Regions from separate parts of the Paenibacillus sp. FSL F4-0125 genome, predicted to be linked through region 2. Evidence: riboswitches for the same ligand, from Rfam matches in the RefSeq annotation. Region 2 holds a riboswitch; the other holds the start of a gene.
What was found. A riboswitch is a leader RNA that binds a small molecule or an ion and turns the genes downstream of it on or off. The one in region 2 is predicted to bind cyclic di-GMP.

Region 1: another riboswitch for cyclic di-GMP. It lies ahead of NST74_RS28795 (NPCBM/NEW2 domain-containing protein); the one in region 2 lies ahead of NST74_RS04730 (glycosyl hydrolase).

What each region holds. Positions count from the first base shown of each region.
Region 1 is NZ_JBBOZJ010000001.1:6,465,549-6,470,415, reverse strand. Features, by position in the region: gene NST74_RS28810 (hypothetical protein) at 1-228, shown strand, start outside; gene NST74_RS28805 (EAL domain-containing protein) at 170-802, shown strand; gene NST74_RS28800 (hypothetical protein) at 831-1,484, shown strand; cyclic di-GMP riboswitch class I at 1,642-1,731, shown strand; gene NST74_RS28795 (NPCBM/NEW2 domain-containing protein) at 1,987-4,867, shown strand, end outside.
Region 2 is NZ_JBBOZJ010000001.1:1,073,082-1,077,948, forward strand. Features, by position in the region: gene NST74_RS04725 (sugar phosphate nucleotidyltransferase) at 708-2,081, shown strand; cyclic di-GMP riboswitch class I at 2,218-2,297, shown strand; gene NST74_RS04730 (glycosyl hydrolase) at 2,310-3,854, shown strand; gene NST74_RS04735 (glycosyl hydrolase) at 4,008-4,867, shown strand, end outside.

The sequences.
Region 1 (4,867 bases), 5.4 Mb from region 2:
AATGACCATATGGAGTCGGAGCAGTTTGAATTCCGTATAGATGACCAAACATGGAGACCTCTATCCGAATTACCCACTGTACTTAATATGGAGTGGATTGATGAGGTTATAACTAAGGGCTTAGTTACTTGTCACTTCCAACCGATTGTGAACGTACGGGAAGAGATTTTTGCATACGAGCTCCTATCCAGATTTAAAAAAAGAAGATGGGTCCCTTATCTATCCTAATGAGATTTTTGCGGCGGCACGGAATCGTGGGCGTTTATATGCTTTAGACCGGTTATGTAGAATGACTGCTGTAAAATATGCTGCACCCTTAAATAAAAAAACATTTATTAATTTTATCCCAACGTCGATCTACGCGCCAGAGTTCTGCTTAAGATCAACCGTTGAACTGGCCAATCAATTAGGCGTCGATCCCTCTCTTTTTGTCTTTGAAGTTGTTGAGACGGAGAAAGTGGATGATCTCGCTCACTTGAAAGCTATTTTGACATATTACAAGGATCGGGGATTTGAATACGCTCTAGATGATGTTGGCGAGGGCTTCAGCACGATCGAGATGTTATGGGAGCTTAAACCCCATTACATGAAGCTGGATATGAAATATGTTCAGGGTGTGTCCAGCGATCTGAACAAACAGAAAATAGCTAAACAATTTTTAGAAAAAGCTTTAGAAATCCAATCCGTTCCTTTAGCAGAAGGTGTGGAGTTTAGAGAGGACTTTGAATGGCTCAAGCAGAGTGGTTATCAGTTGTTTCAGGGCTATTTATTTGGAAAGCCTGATCCTATTCCCAAACAGTGATCCTAAGGAGCATATCTCCGTCTAGAGGATGAGATGGATTTCAGGTCAGAGTCTGAGTACAGGCAAACCCCGGGGTTGTATAATTAAGGTAATTGAGAAGGGGGACGGGATGGATATGAAATGGCATAAGTACATCACGCGCTGGGCGGATTCTAGAGGGTTAGGTGGACGGGAAATTGATTATCAATGGCCGTCTCCATCATTTCCGGTGGTAAGTATCCGCAGCAATTTGGGTCGATACTCAGGTCAGGGGTATGGTTACGGAAGCAAGCCACAAGTGAAGACGGCTGTTGGTTTAATTGCTATTGGAGATGTAGCTATAGGCTTGATATCCATAGGTGCAATAAGCGTCGGTGTACTATCCGTAGGTGCTATATCACTGGGGATGTGGTTAGCGCTCGGAGCGATAGCACTTAGTTGGCTTGGCTTCGCTGCGGGAGCAATTGCGATTGCAGGAGTGGCTGTGGGAGCGATCGCGATAGCCGAAAAAGCATTGGGAGCGATAGCCATAGGCGATACAGCGTTTGGGGCGATAGCCATAGGGCGAATCGCTGGAGGTGTGATAGCTATTGGACAATGGGCATATGGTGTAATCGCTGTTGGAGAGCATGGCTTCGGGTTAATTCCGATCACGGGTGATGTGTGGAATTGGTTCCGGCGTTTGTTTGGGCTAGGAGATTAAGCGGCTAAGCAGTTCTAAAGTATCATTCATAGTCTGGGATAGTTAATAAAAAATATCTATCAGAACAGAAAAACTAATTGCAATTACCTATTCGGATTTCATACCAATTAATCATGCGATCAGATGTAGCGTTATGTTACTCTTTGTAATGTATTCGAAACTTCATAGGCAAACCTATGGAAATGTAGGGACGCAAAGCTATAGGGACTAAGGTTATTATAATAACTATTGTCAGCCAGCTGCCAAAGAGTGTATTACGCTTTTTGTTAAAATATAAGTGAGTATAAGTTATACACCTATACTTAATGTCTTATATTTCTCGCTTAAACGCGTATCGTCCTTAGAAGGGCGTCGAGGCGTTTATGCTTGTTAAAGTTTAATAAAAATTAAGTCTTAATTTTTATGGACTTTATACGCAATCAAGCTACTCTTTTGGGGTAGTTTTTTTTGTGCCCATTTTTGGGTACAGAAGAGATTCATATTACATCTGGGGGTAGAAAAGATGAAAAAAATGATTGCAATCGCTACATCGGCAGCCATGATAGCCAGTTTTTCGAGCGAGGCAGGTTATGCTTTAGCAAGTGATGTAAGCAAGGTAAGTGTAGTGAACAGCGTAGTACAAAGCAAAGCTGAGCTATTAAGCAGTGCGTCAGTTATTCCGTTTGATCTGTATGGAAAGGCTATCCTTAGCGCTTATAACGATGTTTTTAAAATGAATCCTGCAAATATTAAATCCATCACGAATAACGGTGGCAACTACTCAGGTTCACCAATAGCTAAGGCTATTGATGGCGATATGAGTACGCATTGGGAAACGGGCAAACCGAATAGCTCAACGTTTACGAATGAGGTTGTCTTTGTTTTTAATGAGTCCACGGAATTAAATAGAATTGTATACGCTGCAAGACAATCCGGTGCAAAGGGTAAGGGGTTTGCTCAGGAATTTGATATTTATGGCTCAACTACGGATGCAGGCGATTTTACACTAATATCCTCTGGAGAATATAAAGGCGGAGCAGGAGATGTTGTGGAGATTGAGTTTGCACCTACAGCTTTCAAGAGACTTAAATTTGTCTACAAAAAAGCTAACCAGGATTGGGCGAGTGCGGCTGAGTTTTCTTTTTACAAAGAAGATGTCGTATCGGCAAAGATGAAAAATTTATTTACAGATGATACCTTGAGTCAAATTAGTGCAGCATTTAATACGGTAGAGAAGTTAACAGCTTTAGAACAAGAAGTGCAGTTACATCCACTGTACACGCAGTTTCAAGCAGATATAGAGAATGCAAAGGTGCTTCTGGAGAACCATCAAGTAGAGGCAACGGCAGCTAAGGTTTCGAAGTTAAAGGGGTATGGCACAGCATATGAAAATGCCTATAGCGAAGCTTACAGAATGCCAAACTCAAACGTATCAAAAGTAACGGTGAATGGTGGAAGCTACCCAGGTACGAAACCGGAATACATGCTCGATGATCTGCCGAATACACATTGGGAAACGAACAAAAATAATGACGACAGCTTCACGAATGAAGTCGTGTTTGAATTAGCACAGGCCAAAGTATTAGACAGAGTGGCTTTCCTGGCTAGAGATAATCGCAAAGGGTTCCCAGAAGCTTTTGAAATCTATGCATCAGAGACGAGTAAGGGAGAGACCTTTCAGCTCGTATCTAGCGGAACCGCGACTAGTACGAACGACTTTCTGGAGTTTAAATTCGAGCCTGCGAAGTTTAAAAGATTGAAATTCAAGTTCACAAAAGCCAATATTAACAGACCTTTTGCGGCTGAATTTAGATTTTATACAGAGGATAAAATAAGCGAAGCTGTGAATGGTATTTTCACAGATGGAACGATGAGTGCGGTTATTCCTGCTTATAATAGCGCCAATGCAATCAATGAATTAGAAGAAGCGGCAAAAGTACATCCGCTCTATCCAATCCTTAAAGACTCATTGGATTTGGCTAAGAAGCTAGTAAATGGTGAAGTTCAAACCGAAGGCACCATTATTGAGGCTGAACAGCGTGGAGATATGAAAAAGCATGCACAGCAAAACCTGAGAATTGGTTTCGGTACGAACAACCAACCTACGGGACTCGTTGCAATGCCTGGAGATACGATCAATGTTTATGTAGATGTAGCTTCTACTGATAAATTGCCTGCAATAGTATTTTCGCAACAAGAGGCGGCTTGGAATGTTTGGGCTAGAAGCGTGCAATTACGTCCTGGTAAAAACACTATAACCGTTCCTGAGTTCGCGACGAATAGTTATTATGCACATGATGTGACTAAGGGCGGTACAGTGTATATCGTCAATCCATATACAGCTGAGGAACAAGGAAAAGCACCTTTGATCCGGTTCGAGGGGCTTACGAAGATCCCTATGATGACAAAGACCACAGATCCAGAACAATTCAAAGCCTTCCTAACCACCTACAAACAAAAATTAGATGAAGATAAGGCAGCACATCCGAATGTCCAAGATCGCAAACTTATTGATGTAGTAGAAATGGTCAGCGATCATGTTATTTTTACAGGAACGGCTACAGAAGCGTATAACAAGTTTATTACACAAGAAAACAATCCACTGAATACCGTAACCGGCTATGATACTTGGATGAAGACGATCTTTGACTTCTATGGCTTGGATGGCAGCAGCGAGATTCATGATGCCAAGCTAATTCGTGAAAATATTCGATTGATGCAGCCTTATGGTGCAATGTATGCCGCGGGAGATCATACTGGGATACAAATTGGGACCGTAGCGACGATGTTAGGTGATTTTAACAAAGTCTATCCTGGTTGGGGATTGAATCATGAAATTGGGCATCGCTTGGCTATGGGTGAACGGGAATATGGTGAAGTAACTAATAATATGGTGTCTATGTTGATGTCAGTCTATGCGGATTCGATGGATACTCGTATTCCTTTTGAGAGTGATATTTATAAATATGTCCTCGAAGAAAATAAAGTGGTTATGAATCAGCAGGGCTTATTTGCACAGCTCGGTGCCTACTGGCAGTTGGAATTGGCGCACCCGGGTTACTGGACCGAACTGACCAAGCTGTACCGCGAGCGAAAGGTATCCCTTCCTAACGGTGACAATTCCAAGCAACAGTATTTAGTAGAGTTCTCCTCCGAAGTGCTGGGAATGGATTTAAGCAGCTATTTTGCCAGACATGGCTTCACTGTGAATCCAGAAACGAAAGAGAAGCTGGCTAAATATCCAGCACCGAAAAAGCTATGGTATTTAAATAACTCGGTGGTTCATTATGAGGGCACAGGAATAGCAGATAAGAATGTTGCCATAAAGGTTAATATCACACCTAACGCTACAGCTAAATCGAACACATTAAGCTTTAGTATGAATAAGGATCTGAAGAAAGATT
Region 2 (4,867 bases):
CGTGACTCCAGAGAATGTTTGGACTTCCAGCCGCTGTTGTCTGCAGATTTCCTGATTTTAACCGCTAATAGCGGTAGAAATCCGCAGACAAAGGCGGACGCTATCGCTCCTCCAGTTCCAAAATTCTCCTCCGCCACTTCGTTCCCTTATCTTAAGTTTCTAAGTAATTTATAAAGTTAGAGTACTCTGATTATATACCGCAGTAGCAGTAGCAGTAGCATTTGTAGTTGTCATTGTCTCTGTCTCTGTCTTTGTCCCGTGGTGGCAACTAGTCTTGCTCTTGCCGTTGTTCTTGCAGTTGCTGCTGCTGCCTCCCCCGGAGCAGAAGCCAATCTTTAGAAAAACGTGCTTGCTTCCGGCTGGCACAGCCCGGTGCAGCACGGATTGGAATTAAGAAGCAGTTGGTTAGGTAAAGAACGGAAAGGGAATTTGGAACTGTAGAAGCGTTAGCGTTCGCCCGAAAGATTTCCGTAGGAAAGCTAGCTTCGAAAGCATATGCTATCCTCGGATTTCTACCGCGAGAAGCGGTTCAATCAGGAAATCTGAGGATAACAGCGATCGGAAGTCCAAAATCCCTTGGAGTGGTTTCTACCTAACAAAGACATAGCTTTTAATACAATCCATTCTAGCCACCACCAAACGGAAGCCAAACGTTTTGATAACAATTCAAATATGCTCGATTTCCATAATTCAAGGAGGGTTCATCTATGAAAATGGTACTTCTATCAGGCGGTTCAGGTAAACGGTTATGGCCGTTGTCCAACGACTCACGTTCAAAGCAATTTCTAAAGGTACTTGAAAGCCCTCAAGGTGAACCGGAGTCGATGGTACAACGTGTCTGGAGACAGCTGGAGGAAGCGGGGATGGCAGAATCATCTTATCTGGCCACCGGCCGCGGCCAAGTAGAAATGATACAAAGCCAACTGGGAAGTCATGTGCCGATTATCGTTGAACCGGAGCGTCGGGATACTTTTCCGGCTATCGCCTTAACAGCTACCTATCTTTATTCGGTTGCAGGTGTTTCTCCAGCGGAGACGGTAGCGATTTTGCCTGTTGACCCTTATGTAGAAGCATCCTTTTTCGATACCATAGCTATGCTTGAAGGGACTATGTTAGAAAGTGGAGCAAATCTGGCTCTAATGGGTGTTGTTCCTGAACACGCCTCAGAGAAATACGGATATATCATTCCTACCACAGAAGAGGCGGGGGAGAACGGTTTTATGAAGGTGAGTCACTTTCAAGAGAAACCAGACCGCATACAAGCAGAACAGCTTATCGAGCAAAATGCATTGTGGAATTGCGGAGTATTTGCCTTCCGTCTAGGGTACTTGTTAGATATTTTGCAGCGTAAAGGGTTGCCTTTAGGATACGAAGAATTGCAGAAGCAATATAAGCTATTGTCTTCCATCAGCTTTGATTATGAAGTGGTGGAGAAAGAAGAACATATTGTGGTACAGCCGTATGATGGATTCTGGAAGGATCTTGGAACGTGGAATACGCTAACAGAGGAAATGAGCAGCAAGCATGTAGGCAAGGGTTTTGTGACAGCGGATTCTGAGGGGACTTGCTTGATAAATGAGCTGGATATTCCGATTACGGTAATTGGTGCGAAGGATCTGATCATCGCGGCTAGCCCGGATGGGATTCTAGTTACCCATAAAGCCGAGAGTCCACGGATTAAAGAAGTGCTGAAGACCTTTGAACAGAGACCTATGTACGAGGAACGCCGCTGGGGCCATTACAAAGTTATTGATTATGTGAAATATGACGAGGGCAATGAAGTGCTGACTAAACGGATTTTTATATCCGAGGGGAATAATATCAGCTATCAGTTACATCGCAAGCGTAGTGAAATTTGGACAATCGTCAGCGGCGAAGCAAGTATTGTGCTGAATGAGAAAAAACATAATGTGAAGGCTGGAGACGTGGTACGTATACCGGAAGGAACGAAGCACGCAATCCTTGCTTTGACGGATGTTGAGTTTATAGAGGTACAGACGGGTTCTGAATTAGTAGAAGAAGATAATATTCGTATTACTTTAGACTGGAATGATATAGAACTACAACAATTCATTTCATAGGTCTAACCTATCTATTTAACCAATTCGGAATTTCTTAAAACAGGTAAATTGACTCAATTATCAAAAAAAGTCATAAAAACACTAAATATATCATTAATTGTCGTCGATACTTACGGTAAGAGAGATTATTTCTCTTAAATTGAAAAGGCAAACCTATCGAAAGGTAGGGACGCAAAGCTATAGGGCCTTCGAAAGAGTGGCAGCCTGGCTACCGAAAGGGAGATTATTTTGAAAGCTTACCGTACGTATCGATTGTTTGGTGCATTTCTGTCACTCGTCCTGTTTCTGACTGCACTTCCGCTTACTGTTGGAATTTCGCCGTCTGTTGTCATAGCTGCTTCAAATTCTGGAACGCCAGTTACCCCGGGAGCCTCACCTGAAGCCGTAAAGCTGCTTAACTATTTTTACTCAATTTCAGGAAAAGGAATCCTTGCTGGCCAACATGACTATTTAGAAAGTCCAGATGAAATTAACAATATGCTGAAGGGAACCAGCGGACAGTATGCAGCTCTTCACGGTTATGAAATGGGTGCGATCAGTGGTCAGTCTGAAGGAACAATGTCCTGGCAGCGTCAAAATGTGGTAAACAGCGCCATCAACTGGAACAAAGCGGGCGGGATCGTAGCTATGACTTTTCATGCTAACCTGCCGGGCACCTCTTATGACTGGGATAATGTAAAAAAAACGCTTAGCCAAAGTGAGTTCGATAGTTACGTTACACCGGGTACCAAGCAATATAACAGTCTGATTGCTGAACTTGATAAGGTGGCAGTATCTCTAAAAAGCTTGCGAGATGCGAACGTCCCGGTACTTTGGAGACCCTATCATGAAATGAACGGGAACTGGTTCTGGTGGGGGAAGAAAAATAACTTTTCTAAACTTTGGAATATTATGTATGACCGTTTTGTTAACGTTCATAAATTAAATAATTTGTTATGGGTATGGAGTCCGAATGCTCCCAATGTTTGGTCAGATCCGTATGCGTTGACTTATCCAGGAGCTGATAAAGTAGATATCCTGGCAGCAGACATATACGAAAATGATTACCAGCAAAAATACTATGATAGCTTGTTGAGTCTAGCCGCGGGCAAACCGATTGCGATCGGGGAAAATGGTGAAATGCCTAATCTGGAGAAGCTTCAACAATCACAAAGTAAATGGACTTATATGATGAGCTGGGGAAAAATGCTTTATGAGAATAACAGTGCAGATACAATCAAAACTTTTATGAATAGCAGCTATACCCTGACTAGAGATAAATTAAATAATAGCTTGGTACCCACACCTAGCGCCGCACCGGCACCTCCCGAAGAAGAGGGAGAGGCAGCAATTCCTCTCGCGAAGGGGCTTGCAGGAGAGTATTACAACAACATGCAGCTATCGGGAGCAGCAGCTCTTATTAGAACCGATGCAATAATCGATTTCAATTGGCGGCAAGGATCGCCGGATGCCGCCCTCGGGATTGATCGTTTTTCCATACGTTGGAGCGGTAAAGTTAAGCCCTTATATGATGAACAATATACATTTTACACTACATCAGATGATGGCATCCGTGTCTGGGTGAATGGGGAATCTGTGATTGATAGTTGGACGAAGCAAAGTGGCACTGAGCGTAAGGGCAATATTACGCTGAAGGCTGGTCAGCTATATGATATCAAGGTGGAGTATTACGAAAATGAAGGCGATGCGAGAGTCCGCTTGATGTGGGAAAGTGCTAGTCAAGTTAAAGAGACAGTTCCAGCAAGTGCGCTTTTTCTTCCGGATGTCTCCTGATTGATGAAAATTAAAGGTCGATCCTTAGTAGCTCTGCGTTATTGCAGAGCTACTAAGCTATAGTCCTCATTAGGTCAGAAGACGATTGTCCGATAACAGGTATGTTTATTTATTACCTGTGGAGGCAGTACAGCTACCGAAAGGAGGATTTATTTGCGTAAATATTATAAGCAAAACAGATTGTTGTTTACTATATTACCGGTGTTTATTATTTTTTCCTTGCTGCCTTGGGGAGAGGTTAAGAGTCTTCCGAAGGCTATGAGTGTTTCTTCCTCTCTTCCCCCGGCTATACCAAGCAATCCATCAGCTTCTGAAGAAGCCAAGCAACTGTTGAGTAATTTGGTGAATCTACGTGGCAAAGGTATCCTGTCTGGTCAGCATGATTATCTAGAAAGTCCAGATGAACTGGTTCATAAGCTGAAGAATACTTCGGGACAAAATGCCGTTCTACATGGTTATGAATTGGGAGCGATTAATAATCAATCCAAAAGGACAATCGCCGAACAGCGGCAAGCAGTAATTGACAGTGCAATGGAGTGGAATCAAACGGGTGGCATTGTAGCCATGACATTCCATCAGAGTTTGCCAGGAACTTCTCCAGAATGGTCCAATGTAAACAGAAGTCTCAGTCAAGAAAAGTTTAATGCTTATGTTACGCCTGGGACGGCTCAGTATAAGAGTCTAATCTCTGATCTAGATGAGATCGCTGGATATTTAGAACAACTGCGTGATGCTGGAGTTCCAGTCTTATGGCGACCTTATCATGAAATGAATGGCGGTTGGTTTTGGTGGGGGAAAAAGGACAATTTTTCAGCGCTTTGGAATATTGTCTATGATCGTTTTGTAAACACACACAAACTGAATAATCTACTTTGGGTGTGGAATCCAAACGCGCCGAATGAATGGGCAGATTCTTATGCCGCCTATTATCCCGGTGCAGATAAAGTCGATGTTCTGGCTGCGGATATCTACAATAATGATTATAAGCAGTCCTACTATGAGGACCTGCTCAC